DNA from 2 places in the Pseudoalteromonas sp. K222D genome. Region 2 is predicted to be linked to the other one. Evidence: predicted binding sites of a transcription regulator. Region 2 holds the regulator's gene; the other holds the start of a gene.
What was found. Region 2 encodes LexA, which represses DNA repair genes until DNA is damaged. Its sites were predicted from a motif close to TACTGTATNNNNATACAGTA; they were not measured.
Positions count from the first base shown of each region.

Region 1: a site for LexA is predicted at 2,449-2,468, ahead of ruvC (crossover junction endodeoxyribonuclease RuvC). Genes of this name have one in related genera too.

Region 1 covers NZ_JAGGDL010000001.1:338,684-346,267, reverse strand. The annotation lists gene J5X91_RS01475 (FtsX-like permease family protein) at 1-2,388, shown strand, start outside; gene ruvC (crossover junction endodeoxyribonuclease RuvC) at 2,518-3,042, shown strand; gene ruvA (Holliday junction branch migration protein RuvA) at 3,045-3,662, shown strand; gene ruvB (Holliday junction branch migration DNA helicase RuvB) at 3,670-4,677, shown strand; gene tolQ (protein TolQ) at 5,739-6,443, shown strand; gene tolR (protein TolR) at 6,430-6,861, shown strand; gene tolA (cell envelope integrity protein TolA) at 6,866-7,584, shown strand, end outside.
Region 2 covers NZ_JAGGDL010000019.1:63,181-70,764, forward strand. The annotation lists gene ctaD (cytochrome c oxidase subunit I) at 1-1,242, opposite strand, end outside; gene coxB (cytochrome c oxidase subunit II) at 1,242-2,384, opposite strand; gene lexA (transcriptional repressor LexA) at 2,858-3,475, opposite strand; gene J5X91_RS11105 (SRPBCC family protein) at 3,755-4,207, shown strand; gene J5X91_RS11110 (hotdog fold thioesterase) at 4,306-4,749, shown strand; gene J5X91_RS11115 (hypothetical protein) at 4,752-5,132, opposite strand; gene J5X91_RS11120 (chaperone modulator CbpM) at 5,385-5,705, opposite strand; gene J5X91_RS11125 (DnaJ C-terminal domain-containing protein) at 5,705-6,670, opposite strand; gene J5X91_RS11130 (endonuclease) at 6,928-7,584, shown strand, end outside.

The sequences.
Region 1 (7,584 bases), on a different contig from region 2:
GTTACCGAGCGTATTGCACAGAGCATTGCGCAAAAAAGTAGCGCCTTTATTGCCGCCGACCGAGTGCTTGGCAGTAATCACGTAATCGACACTTCTTATATAGCTAAAGCAGAGCAACAAAATTTAAAAACCGCACAAATGCTTTACTTCGACACCATGTTATTTGCCAACGACGAAATGCAATTTAGTTCGGTAAAAGCGGCTTCAAGTGGTTACCCGTTAAAGGGGCAACTTAAGGTTAAATCGAGCCTAAATGGAGAAACCGAAGTTGCTAACGGCGGACCAACACTTGGCAATGTGTGGCTTAGCGAGTCGGTATTTTATAGTTTAAATATAGATATAGGCGATGTAGTAGAGCTAGGTGCTGCATTATTTAACGTTGAAAAAGTAATTGTAGAAGAGCCCGACGCGCCTTTTAATGTGTTTTCGAGTAGCCGCAGGGTGCTTATAAACATTAACGACGTGGAAAAAACAGAAGTAATACAACCGGGTAGCCGAGTATTTTATCGTCAGCTTTATGCCGGCGATGAAAGCGATATAAATAGCTTTTACGATTGGCTAAAGCCACAGCTAAAAGAAAACCAGCAATGGTATGGCGTAAAAGATCGCCAATCGCCAATATCTAACAGTTTAAATCGTGCAGAAAGCTTTTTGTTGCTAGCAGGTTTACTGGGCATTATTTTAGCCGCAGTGGCAATTGCGGTATCTGCAAAGCGTTATTGTGAACGCCAATACGACCCAGTTGCTATGATGAAAACCTTAGGTGGTAGCCGCGCAATGATCCGCAAAATTTACCTTACACACTTATTAATGGTGTGTTTAATGGCGGTAACAGTGGGTTTATTAATTGGTTATGGTTTACAAGAAATTGCAACACATTATTTAGCAAAAAGCATGGGTACAACTTTGCCAATGGCGGGTTTTAAGCCGTGGTTAGTGGCAATTAGCACAGGTGTAATTTGTGCAGTGATGTTTTCTATCAAGCCGTTATTTGATTTATTTGATATTCCGCCACTGCGGGTGCTGCGCCGTAACTTAGGCGATAAACTAGCGGTAAGCCGGGTGCATTTAGCTATGAGTGCGTTTACCGTATTTTTACTGATGTGGTTATTTAGCAATAATATAAAAATCACCCTGATTTTGTTTGCCTCAACGCTTACTTTAATTGGCGTGTTATTTTTGGTGTCTAAAGTTATATTTGGTGGTGGCCGTAAATTGGGCTTAAAGCCGGGTAATAGTTGGTCGCTGGCAATTGCGTCAATTCAAAAGCGTGCAAATGTGAATGCAGTCCAGCTGATCAGCTTTTCCCTCGCTATTAAGCTATTACTATTTTTAGTGGTACTTAAAAACGACATGATAGCCGATTGGCAGTCGCAGTTACCAGACGATGCTCCCAATGCATTTTTAGTCAATATTACCCAAAACGAACTCGAGCCAATTAATACTTATTTGGCGCAAAAAAACATTCAGGTATCGGAGTTTTATCCCACCATTCGTGGCCGGGTAAATGCGGTAAATGGCGAGCTGGTAGCGCGAGAAGTATCATTGCAAGACAACGAGAAAAAAGATGAAGAGGCACGCGCTGGTATTGGTCGCGAGCTAAATTTAACCTGGCTTGAAACGCCGCCAGCGCAAAACGAAATAGTGCAAGGGCAGTGGTTTAATGAAAACACATTAGCAGAGGCATCCATTGAGGAGTCTATGCTTGAGCGTTTAGATGTTGAACTTGGCGACACGTTAACGTTTTTAATTGGTGCGCAGTCGTTTGACGCTAAAATTACCAGTGTGCGTAAAGTAAACTGGGCCACCCTTAAGCCAAACTTTTTTATTATTTTAAGCCCTGATGTGCTTAAAGACTTTCCGGCAACGTATATTTCGTCGGTACGTATTGAGCCTGATCAAAAACGCGACTTTAGCCAATTGCTGCGCAGCTATCCAACGGTTACCGCCATAGATGTAGGTAACTTTGTTAAACAAATACAATCAACCATAGAGCAAGTGTCACTTGCAATTGGCTTTGTACTTACTATTGTGGTGTTGTGTGGTGCACTGGTATTAATATCGCAAGTGCAAGCAAGCTTAGGCGAGCGCATGCAAGAAATTGTAATACTGCGCACACTTGGTGCAAAAAGCCGGCTTATTAAAAACGCCACTTTATATGAATTTTTATTGCTTGGTGGTTTGGCCGGCTTAGTTGCCGCTTTTTTTAGTGATATTGCACTATTAATTGTACAGCAGCAGTTATTTGATCTGGCGGGTAAATTACATCCACATATTTGGATAATAGGACCGGTGGCAGGTGGAGTGTTTGTAGCGGGGTTAGGCTATTTTATGATTGCTCGCACACTTAAGCAAAACACCCAAGGGCTGGTGCGTGCGTTAGGTTAAGTTGCCAATATTTAAGCAAAAGGAAAACGCCCACTTAAGTGGGCGTTTTTGTTTTATTGTTACTGGTAATTTATACAGTGCTCTGGCATTATTAGCCTAATTAACGAATAACAATAATGAGAGTGCTTTTTGGCCATAATTTTAGGGATTGATCCAGGCTCACGCTTAACTGGCTACGGTGTTGTAGCGCATCAGGGATCTAAATTCACTTATTTAGGCAGTGGTTGCATTAAATTAGCGGATCATGAGTTTCATATAAGACTTAAAATGATTTACCAAGGCATTACCCAGCTTATAGAGCAGTTTTCGCCAGAAACCTTCGCGATAGAAAAAGTGTTTATGGCGCACAATCCCGACTCAGCCTTAAAGCTAGGCCAAGCACGTGGTGCTGCTATTGTAGGCGCTGCAATGGCCGACTTACCAGTATTTGAATACTCAGCAAGGCAAATAAAACAAGCCGTAGTAGGCAATGGTGGCGCCGATAAAACTCAAGTACAGCATATGGTTAAAAACATTTTAAAACTACCTGGTACGCCACAAGCTGATGCCGCCGATGCACTGGCTATTGCTATTTGCCATGCGCACTCAGAACAAAATTTAATAAAACTAGCGGGTAGCGCAAGCAAAACCGTTAGAGGACGTTTAAGGAAATAACTATGATTGGTCGCTTAAATGGTATTTTAGTAGAAAAACAACCTCCCGAAATATTATTAGAGGTAAATGGTGTTGGCTACGAAGTGCAAATGCCAATGACCTGCTTTTACGACTTACCTAAAGTTGGCGAAAATGCCATTGTTTATACTCATTTTGTAGTACGCGAAGATGCACAACTATTGTTTGGCTTTAACAATAAAGTAGAGCGTGCTTTATTTAGAGAGTTATTAAAGGCCAATGGCGTAGGGCCAAAGCTAGGTTTAGCTATTTTGTCGGGTATGTCGGCGCAGCAATTTGTAAGCTGTGTAAATAACGAAGACTCCACAAGCTTAGTTAAATTACCCGGGGTAGGTAAAAAAACCGCCGAGCGGCTAGTACTCGAAATGAAAGACAGGTTAAAAAATTGGGGCAACGATTTATTCACCCCTTTCAGCGACAGTGCGGTTATTGAGCCGTTTAGCGACGCGACAATTGCTAATAATGCCGCCGATGATGCTGTGTCGGCTTTGGTGTCGCTAGGTTATAAATTGCCACAAGCGCAAAAAGCAGTAAAATCAGTAAGTAAACCCGATATGTCTACTGAGGTTCTTATTAAAGAATCTTTAAAATCAATGCTGTGAGTAACCTATGATCGAAGCTGATCGCTTAATTGACGCGACTGAAAAACCCAACGAAGACTCTATAGACCGTGCAATTAGGCCAAAATTACTCGCCGATTACCGTGGTCAACCGCATGTTAAACAGCAAATGGAAATTTTTATTGAAGCGGCCCGTAGCCGAGGCGAAGCACTCGATCACCTGCTTATTTTTGGCCCACCAGGTTTGGGTAAAACTACATTAGCTAATATTGTTGCCAACGAGCTGCAGGTAAATATAAAGGCAACCTCAGGGCCAGTGCTCGAAAAAGCCGGTGATTTAGCCGCATTGCTAACCAACCTTGAAGAAGGTGATGTATTATTTATTGATGAAATACACAGGTTAAGCCCACAAGTTGAAGAAATACTCTACCCAGCAATGGAAGACTACCAACTTGATATTATGATAGGTGAAGGCCCAGCAGCACGCTCGATAAAATTAGATTTACCCTCGTTTACGCTTATTGGCGCAACGACTCGCGCGGGTTCGTTAACCTCGCCACTGCGTGACCGCTTTGGTATTGTGCAGCGCTTAGAGTTTTATTCAGTAGAAGACTTATCGTACATAGTAGGGCGATCGGCGCATTTTCTTGATTTAGAAATGTGCGACGAGGGTGCAGTTGAAATTGCTAAACGCTCACGCGGTACCCCCCGTATTGCCAATAGATTACTACGCCGAGTGCGTGACTACACCCAAGTAAAGTCAGACGGTACGGTAAACGCCGAAGTGGCAGAGCTGGCACTTAATATGATAGATGTAGATAAAAGCGGTTTTGATTATATGGATCGTAAGTACTTACTCGCCATTATAGAAAAATTTATGGGCGGCCCAGTTGGGCTCGACAATATAGCTGCAGCTATTGGCGAGGAAAAAGAGACTATTGAAGATGTAATAGAACCCTTTTTAATTCAACAGGGCTTTATTCAGCGTACACCCCGTGGACGAATAGTGTCAGATAACGCATATCATCACTTTGGTTTACTACCAAAGCAAGACTAATAAAAAGCTATACCCAATTTAAAAAGCCATTGCGATTAATTAATTGCAATGGCTTTTTAGTTTATGCTTAGCCGTGTTTTATGTTGCTTTGCGCTGCCGTTATATTCATTCTATAGGCACGTTATTGGCGCTATACTTGGTGAGTTTTAATGTGGTTGGTATGCGTACTTAAATTTAGCAATAATTCACGATGCGTTAAGTCAATCAAGGTTATTGTGCCTGCGTTATATTGCTGGTGTTAACTAATAGGTGGTTTGCTGTGGCGCACTAGCTTAGGCTTTATGCAATTGTTATAAACGCTAAAGTTGTGATGCTAACTTAATACCTAGGTATTAATGTTATGAAGATTATTTATGGGCAAAAAAAAGCCCGCAAATAATGCGGGCAAACAACAAGTTGAAGGAAGTAATCTTGGGAACTCTATTTTACTTACTTAGGTTTTATCCTAAAAAAGTAAAACAATGTAATACGATGAAATGTCATATTACGAAGAACTGGGTGCAATGAAAACTTTCATTTAATGCGTTAGTTCGGTATGAGGTAATAATACCGAAGAGTTGTTTTTTGTTCAAACTAGAAAATTTATAATTTCAGATAAAAAAAACTAATCTGAATGCTTTTTATGAATGTTCAATTATTGCACGTTAATTAATCGTTAACATTATAACTTTATGAAATTATTTGCTTATATTGTATTTTGCAGTAAATTTCGGTATTAGTTTTACTATTACGTTAAAGTAAACCTTAGGTTGTTTTGCGTGCTTATGCTTATATTTTGAATAAACAGCTAATTTAACTGAGTGTTACCTTTATAATAGCGCATTAATAAACACTAATATTAATTACGCAATTATAATAAACGGGTTATTTTACGGTTTAATAAAAATAAAAGAATTTTTTAACGTTTTTTGTTGTCTATTCATAGCAAGATCGTTGTAAGCGGGAAATACACTATATACACTAGCTACAATTTTAGACGCTTACCCTTTGTAGTTCTGGTGTAAGGTCATATTATCCAAATAAATCAATTTGATGTGTTTTTAATTTTTTAGGAGTTTAACGTGGGATCAGGGCTTAATTTTTTAGATCTAATTCTAGAAGCAAGTTTGCTTGTGCAACTAGTGATGCTAGCGTTAGTAGCGATGTCGGTAATGTCGTGGGCTATTATTTTTCAGCGTAAAAAAGCAATCTCAGACGCTTTAAGCAATGCCAAAAAGTTCGAACAAAAGTTTTGGTCTGGAATTGATTTAAGTAAGCTGTATAGCGAAATTTCATCACGTAGTGGGCAATCAAAAGGTATAGAAGCATTATTTACCGCTGGCTTTAAAGAGTTTGCACGTCATAAAAAAAATACATTTCAAAGTGCTGGCATTGTTATGGAAGGCACACATCGCTCCATGCGCGTGGCGCTTTCGCGTGAGGTAGAAAAATTAGAATCAAGTTTGTCATTTTTAGCAACCGTGGGCTCAATTAGTCCATATATAGGCTTGTTTGGTACAGTATGGGGCATAATGAATGCCTTTATTGCACTGGGCGAAGTTAAGCAAGCTACGCTACAAATGGTAGCACCAGGTATTGCTGAAGCGTTGATTGCTACTGCAATGGGTTTATTTGCAGCTATTCCAGCTGTTATTGCTTATAACCGTTTTGCTAATAAAGTTGAAAAATTAGAAACGCATTACATTAACTTTATGGAAGAGTTTGCTAATATCCTACACCGTCAAGCAGCTACTCAAATAGAGGCCCAAGCGAATGTATCAGCGTAAAAAGCGCCGTCCGGTCGCAGAAATTAATGTAGTGCCTTACATTGATGTAATGTTGGTACTACTAATTATATTTATGGCTACAGCACCTCTCATTACTCACGGTGTTAAAGTTGACTTACCAAAAATGGAAGAGTCAGACTTAGTTGATACTAAAGATACGCCACCTATTATTGCCTCTATAGATGCTGATGGCCGATACTATGTAAGCGTAGGCACCGACCCTGAAGAGCCAATGGAAGCGCTAGATGTAGCTGCCGTAATTAAGTTACAGCTGATGAAAAATCCAGATGTACCTGTAATGATAAAAGGCTCGGGCAAAGTGTCATATCAAGAAGTATTACTATTAATGGACTTTTTAAAAAGAGCAGGCGTGCCATCGGTAGGGTTAATGACAGAATCCTTTGAGGGGACGAAGTAGCCTTATGCAAACACCATTAATTAAATCAGTACTTTTACATGTGGCATTAGGTGGGTTTTTGTATGCCACCGCAAATATTCATCCGCCAGCGCCTAAGGTAATGGAAGTTACACTTAATTCGGCTATTCCCGATGTAGATAAAGCGGTGTCTGCGGTAACGGTTGATCAAAAACAGGTTGAGCAAAAAATTGCGCAACTTAGAAAAAAAGAAGACGATCAAAAGCGAGCTGAAGACAAACGTATTCGCGATTTAGAGCGCAGAGCTAGTAATGCGCGCAAAGAGCGAGAATCAGAAGCACGACAAATTAAAAAGTTAGAGCAACAGCGTAAAGCCAAAGAGAAAGAAACGGCAGAGGCGCAAGCACAAGCTAAAAAAGCACGTGCCATAGAGCAGCAAGAGCGTGCTAAAGCTAAGCAAGCCGAAAAGCAAAAGCAAGAGTCTGAAAACGCTGCAAAGGCTGCCGCTGATAAACGCAAAGCTGAGGAAGATGCGCTTAAAAAAGCACAAGCTGAACGCAAAAAACGCGAAGCAGAAGCCGAACGTAAGCGTGAGCAAGCAATGCAAGAGCAAATGTTACAAGAGCAACTTGCTAAAGAGCAGGCTGCCCGCAGTAAAATACGCCAACAACAAGTAGTGAGTGAAGTAGATAAGTACCGTGCATTAATAATGGCACGTATACAGCAAAACTTACTTATTGACGAAAAAATGAAAAATCAGCAGTG
Region 2 (7,584 bases):
CAGCCAATAATACGCGCCTGCCATAATAGAAAACACCGCTCCCGTTACCAGTACATAATGAAAATGTGCCACTACAAAGTAGGTATCATGGTACTGAAAATCAGCCGGTGTAATGGCCAGCATCAATCCCGAAAAACCACCTAAGGTAAACAACACAATAAAAGCAATACTAAATAGCATGGGGACTTCAAACGTAATTGAACCGCGCCACATAGTGGCTACCCAATTAAATATTTTTACTCCAGTGGGCACCGATATCAGCATAGTCGCGTACATAAAAAACAGCTCGCCAGCCACCGGCATACCGGTAGTAAACATATGATGCGCCCACACTGTAAAACTCAACAACGCAATTGACGCCGTGGCATATACCATGGAGGAATAACCAAAAAGTTTTTTACGCGAAAAGGTAGGAACTATAGTAGAAATAATGCCAAAAGCCGGCAAAATCATTATGTATACTTCGGGGTGGCCAAAAAACCAAAATATGTGCTGAAACATCACCGGATCACCGCCACCAGCTGCATCAAAAAAGCTGGTTGCAAAGTATTTATCGGTGAGCACCATGGTCACTGCACCTGCGAGTACCGGCATAACCGCAATTAATAAAAATGCCGTTATCAGCCAAGTCCATACAAACATAGGGACCTTCATCCAAGTCATGCCTGGGGCACGCAAGTTAACTATGGTTACAATTACATTAATTGCCCCCATAATGGAGCTAATACCCATAATATGCACAGCAAATACAAACATGGCGGTATTGTCATTACTGTAGGTTGTGGACAGCGGCGCATAAAAAGTCCAACCAAACGCAGGACCGCCACCGGGCATTAATAGCGATGATAATAAAATTAAAAACGCGAATGGTAAAATCCAAAAACTCCAGTTATTCATTCGGGGTAAGGCCATATCAGGCGCGCCAATCATTAATGGCACCATCCAGTTAGCTAAGCCAGTAAAGGCCGGCATAACGGCACCAAATACCATAATCAACCCATGAACCGTGGTCATTTGATTAAAAAAGTGAGGATCGACTAATTGCAATCCTGGCTGAAATAACTCAGCGCGGATCACCATAGCCATAGCACCACCAATAAAAAACATAGTTAGCGAAAAAATTAAGTACAAGCTACCTATATCTTTATGATTTGTGGTATATAACCAGCGCTTAAAGCCTTTAGCAGGATGATGAGCGTGGTGAGCTTCATTAATGTCAGGTTGTTCTACTATGCTACTCATTAGTTCGCCTCCCCATCGGCATCAAGTGCTGCCTGTATTTCACTTGGTTGAATTACATCACCGGTATCATTACCCCATGCATTACGCTTATAAGTAATTACCGCTGCTAATTGCTTTATAGAGAGCTGTTTAGCAAAGGCTTGCATGGCTGTGCCGGGGCTTCCGTGAATAACAATATCAATGTGGTCTTTTATATCGCCAAGCACTATCGGGCTGCCTTTAAGTGCAGGAAAAACGCCTGGCAAACCTAACCCTGTGGGCTGATGACATGCAGCACAATTGGCCATATACACTTGCTCACCCAAAGTCATTAATTCTTCTTTAGGGAGTGTTTGGTCAAGTAATGCAGCATCTGCTGCTGCTGCTTTTTGCTTTGCTTGTTTAGCATCTGCTAGCCAAACTTTAAAATCGGCCTCTGACTTAGCCTCTACTACCACTGGCATAAAGCCATGATCTTTACCGCATAGCTCAGCACACTGACCGCGATAAATACCGACTTCGTTTATGTTGGTCCACGTTTCGTTAATAAACCCCGGGTTTGCATCTTTTTTAATAGCAAAATCGGGCACCCACCAAGAATGAATAACATCGTCGGAGGTCATTAAAAAGCGTACTTTTTTATTGATCGGTAATACCAGAGGCTTATCTACCTCAAGTAAATAGTTGGGGTTTTTATCGGCTAGGTTAGCAATTTCATTTTGCGGTGTGGCAAGTATTGAGTAAAACTCAACATCTTCCCCCATATATTCGTAATGCCATTTCCATTGTGAACCAGTTACTTTAATAGTGATATCCGCTTTACTGGCATCTTCCATCGCTATTAATGTTTTAGTTGCGGGGACTGCCATTGCTATTAAAATAACAAATGGAATTGCTGTCCAGAGTATTTCTACTTTGGTACTTTCGTGAAATTGAGCAGCAACTGCTCCTTTAGATTTACGATGATGAATAAGTGCCCAAAACATAACGGCAAATACAATCACGCCTATTACACAGCATATTAAAAATATGGTCATGTGTAGTTGATAAACATTATTACTTATATCGGTTACGCCTTTGCGCATATTATATTGGCTATTTGCCAATGCTAACTGCGGAAAAACAAACAATATAAGCCACAAGGTAGAGCTCAATTTACCCATGTGACAGCTCCTTTAATACTGTTGCGAGTGCAAAACAAAAAGACATAAGCTTTAAATGCCAATTTGTTATTTTTTATTTTTGTATTGCTGCCGGATATATAAATATATTTTCTCAAAACTAAAGCTGTGAGTTATTGTTAGTCCAGCCCATTAACAATTAGTTAATAATTGAACAACTAGCAAGTTTTAGTTTGAAAAATAATCAAATAATATTAGGGGATTAGCGTAAATATGGGATTTATTTAATTTTGTTCTAAGCAGGAAGTGAGCAACAGCAAGGGTTACAAATAAAAAGACAGCGATAACGAGTATTAAATACTTAAATGATAAAAAACATAAACTTAATATAATTTTTTCATTGCAGCGGAATTTTCACAAAAAAAAGGCAAAAAAAAGCGCACTAAAAAGTGCGCATTAATTATCTGAGCTATTAAATTATGCCGATATTTTACATAGCTATAACAGCTTAATTGTCACATCCAGTCAGCATTACGAATAACCCCAACAGCTAAGCCTTCAATATTAAAAGATTCGTTTTCAAGATCCACTTCTATCGACGAAAATTCTTTATTTTCAGCATGCAATAATACTTTTTTGCCTGCTTTTTCTAAGCGTTTTACCGTTACATCGTCATCAACGCGGGCAACAATAACTTGGCCATTTTCGGCAACTTGAGTGCGATGAACAGCCAGTAAATCACCATCCATAATACCAATATCTCGCATGCTCATACCATTTACACGCAATAAAAAATCGGCAGCGGGTTTAAACATTAACGGGTCAATTTTACAATGGCTCTCAACATGTTGTTGCGCCAAAATAGGTTCGCCGGCAGCTACACGGCCTATTAACGGTAAACCAAGTTGTTCTGGTTCATCTTCTTCAATAAGTTGAATACCACGGCTAGCGCCTGGTTTCATTTTAATAGCGCCTTTTTTAGCCAGCGCTTTTAAATGCTCTTCTGCTGCATTAGCACTTTTAAAGCCTAATGTTTGTGCAATTTCTGCGCGTGTAGGAGGCATACCAGTGTCTTTAATAAACACTTTAATAAGTTCGAGTATTTGCGCTTGGCGGTTAGTTAATGGTCGCATACAACTGGTTTTCCATACAGTACATTTAACTGTGAGTATATACAGTTATCTGAAAATCGCAAATTTAAATTACTCCTCGCCTTTGCTTCCAAAGGTGGCATTGGTCTAAGCTTAAAATTACCAAGTAAATTACAGATAAAATTACGCAGATCACGATAGTGTTAGTTTTACGTTACATTAATTACATAACTACTAAGTTGTTGCTGTTATTAAAAATTAGTTAACTATCGTTTTTGTAATGGGCCTTAACTTCATCAATGTGAATTAACGGAGAGTGTTATGAATATCACTGTAGCGGTAATAATTAACGGTCCTAAACGTAAAGTATGGGCGGCAATAACTGACATCGAAAACAGTGCCAATATGCTGTCTGGCATTATTGATGTAAAAATAATCGAGAAGCCACCACAAGGGCTAGTGGGCCTAAAATGGTTAGAAACACGAAAAATTTTTGGCAAAGCAGCCTCAGAAACCATGTGGATCACCGAAGCTGTTACTAATGAATACTATTGCACTCGCGCAGAAAATGGCGGGGCAGTTTATACCACTAAGCTGTCACTTACCGCCGCCGAACCTAGCACCTGTTTAACCATGACTTTTTCTGATAGCTCTGAGTCTATTTGGGTAAAAATGATCTCTGCAGTGATAGGGTTTTTTCTTAAAAGTTCGATGCGTAAAATGCTAAAAAAAGATCTCGATGAAATTAAGCACTATGTAGAAAGCAAAAAGTAGCACTGTATTACCATGCAGTAGCTGCACTAATTTGGCTATCATATCGCCATGAAAAATCGTATTATCGGTTATCGTTTTCAACCTTTAAAGGAGTAACAATGAGTATTTGGCATCAACCTATTACTTTAGCGTTTTGTAAGCAGTTAGACCAAGGCATAAATGGCCAAGGTACACTGATGAAAACCATGGGGATTGAAATAACTGAAATTGGTGATGATTACTTAGTTGCCACTATGCCAGCAATTCCTGCGCACCATAACCCTATAGGCATGGTGCATGGCGGAGCAAACGTGGTTTTAGCCGAAAGTGTTGCCAGCTACGCGGCTAATTTTGTGGTCGACTTCACTAAATTTTATTGTGTAGGGCAAGAGATCAGTGCCAGCCATTTAAAAGCCTCGCGTAATGGCACCTTAACCGCCACCGCAAAAGCGTTTCATATTGGCAAACGTAGCTCAGTATGGGAAATAAAAATAACGAATAGTCGCGGCGAGCTTTGCTGCGTATCAAAAATGACCGCAGCTGTTGTAGAGCGCAAAGGCTAACGCTATTTTTCTAGCGGGTAAATAGTAATTTCCATGCCTGCACCAATTGCCGATATACGTAATAATGTATCGGCGTGCAGCGCTTGGTTAAAACACTTTGGCGAAGTGCCCGATTCAAAACCAATATCAAAGGTACGGCGCGAACAACTCAACCATTGCTTAAGTGCAGCCCGCGAGCATGACTCTACTAACTCACATAAGTGGTTAATTGCTTTATCCGGTGAAGATATTTCGCCTGTTACTTCTATACGCGCTAACTGACGGTATTCGTCTTTATCATAATGTAAAATAGTGGCGATTTTTTTTAGGTCAGCTACAAGCACGCTAATATCTTGCTTTGACTCAAGCTCTAGGTCTACATTTAAAAATTGAATTTCCGACATTGTCTGCTGTTTATCCTCTAATTAGTTCGCTGTAAACTTTAACGCAGTTTTACGCTTATACCAAATCAACTCTGCAATATTCACCTTTTTTATCTGAATAGTCGGCTATTTTTACGCATTTATTGACGCTTTACTTACTCTTATTTCACGAATAAAAAATATTTAAGCACCAAAAGCTCACTATTATAAAAGTGCTGAGCTAGCTCCATAAAAATAGCTAGCTACTCGCATTTAAAATTTAACCACTATTTTTTATTCTAAATGTTTAAATCGACTTAAGTGCTGCTTTAACATTTGGTTTTCAGCAATCAACTCATCCCGTTCATCCAATAATTGTAAAACCAAAGCAATAGCAGACCAATCTAACGATAAGTCATGCTGAATACGCGCAGCCTTTTTAACTAAGATCACTGTTGATACCGTAAATTGCCATTCTGTAACGCGCTCGCCCTCAATAGGAATAGCAATGCTGTGCTCAACCAATTCATATAATATGGCTTCGCTAATATCACTACTCACACACAATTCTTGGCTAGTGAGTAAATTGCCTTGTGGTGCCTCGATAATTTTCATTATGACTTGCTCCAATTGCTACGGGGGTCAAAATGGGCTTTTTCGGCCAGCTCTTGCCAAAGCTTTTTGCTAACATCATCACTCAATGCTGGATTAACAATTTTAATCACAGCAAATAAGTCACCTTTGGCTTTTTTACTAATTAACCCTTTACCTTTAATGCGTAAACGTTGACCCGATTGACTATTAGCTGGAATAGTTAGTTGGATTTTTCCGGCTAATGTAGGTAAATTTATTTTAGTGCCCAAAGCAGCTTCCCATGGTGCAAGAGGTACCACTATGTTTAGGTCATGCCCCTCAACGTCAAATAATGGATGAGGCACTAAGCGAATTTGCAAATACAAATCGCCATTAGGGCCATTTGCCGAACCTAATCCACCTTGGCCTTTTAAGCGAATGCGTTCGCCATTAACCGAGCCGGCAGGAATTTTAACTTTAAGCGATTTTTTAACTTCAGATACACGGCCACTACTGTCTCGCTGCGGCAGCATAAACTCAATTGGTTTAACGGTATCGACTAACGTTTCTTCAAGAAATACCGGGAATTCAATTTCCACATCTTGTCCTTTTTGCGCACGAGCGCCACCAGTTCTGCCCTGCCCGCCATGGTTAAACCCACCTGCGCCGCCAAACATTGAATTTACAAAATCAGAAAACTCCTGATCGGCTTGGGGATCACCTTGCTGATAATGGTTTTGTGACGAGCCATAGCTACCGCCATAATTTGCTTGCTGCTGAGCACGGTTTTGTTGATTACGACGTAACACATCGTATTTAGCGCGCTCTTCTTTGTTGTGAATAACTTCGTAAGCTTCACCTATCTCTTTAAACTTTTCCTCGGCTTGAGGTTCTTTACTTACATCTGGATGATATTTTCTAGCTAGCTTTTTATAAGCTACTTTAACCGCTTTATCGTCTGCATCGGGCGATACTCCAAGCACGGCATAATAATCTATAAATTTCATTCGCAATCCAAATCACAAACTTATGAGCTTTCATCATACTCTTTAAGTAACAACTTTTGTTTATTTAAACAACAATTTAAAGTAGATAACCTGAGCTCCGGATAATAAAACTAAATATAACTATGATTCAATACGTTAGTAAATCTCTTAACCAGAGCTAAGGTTAAATACTAAAGAACGGTAAATATGGCTTTAAGTAAACTTTATCTTTTAGCTTCAAGTCATTAAACTAGCCGCTCCTGTAGTTCACGTATGTGATGGATATGACTCGATTTATTTTAGCCTTGTTGGCTTTTTTTGTATGCTTTTCGCTATCGGCTGAAGAATTTACTCGGTTTTCAACCGCTAAAAGACACCTAATTAAAACCCTCCCTAGTAATGCTAAAAGTATTTACTGTGGCTGCGATATAAAAAAACAGGGTAAAAAACTAGTTCCTGACCCCACTAACTGTGGCTATGTGCCACGCAATACACATACCCGCTCAGGTAACGTAAATGCACGCGCTTTACGCATAGAATGGGAGCATATTGTGCCTGCCTGGGAGTTTGGCCACCAATTACAATGCTGGCAAGATGGCGGGCGTAAAAACTGCCGTAAAGTAAGTGCTAAGTTTAGAAAGATGGAAGCCGATATAAACAACTTAGCTCCTGCTATTGGTGAAATTAACGCAGATCGTTCTAATTATCGATTTGGAATGCTTAGTGAAAGCGCCACCCAATACGGTCGCTGTGAAGTTAAAGTTAACTTTAAACAACGAGTAATAGAGCCTCCTTTTTATGCCCGTAAACAAATAGCCGACGCTTATGCCTATATGCAAAAAACTTACGGCTTAAAAATATCAAATAAACAACAGCAGTTATTTAATGCTTGGCAACAACAAGCGTATGCCGCGCAAACCAATACCAAAAAGCTT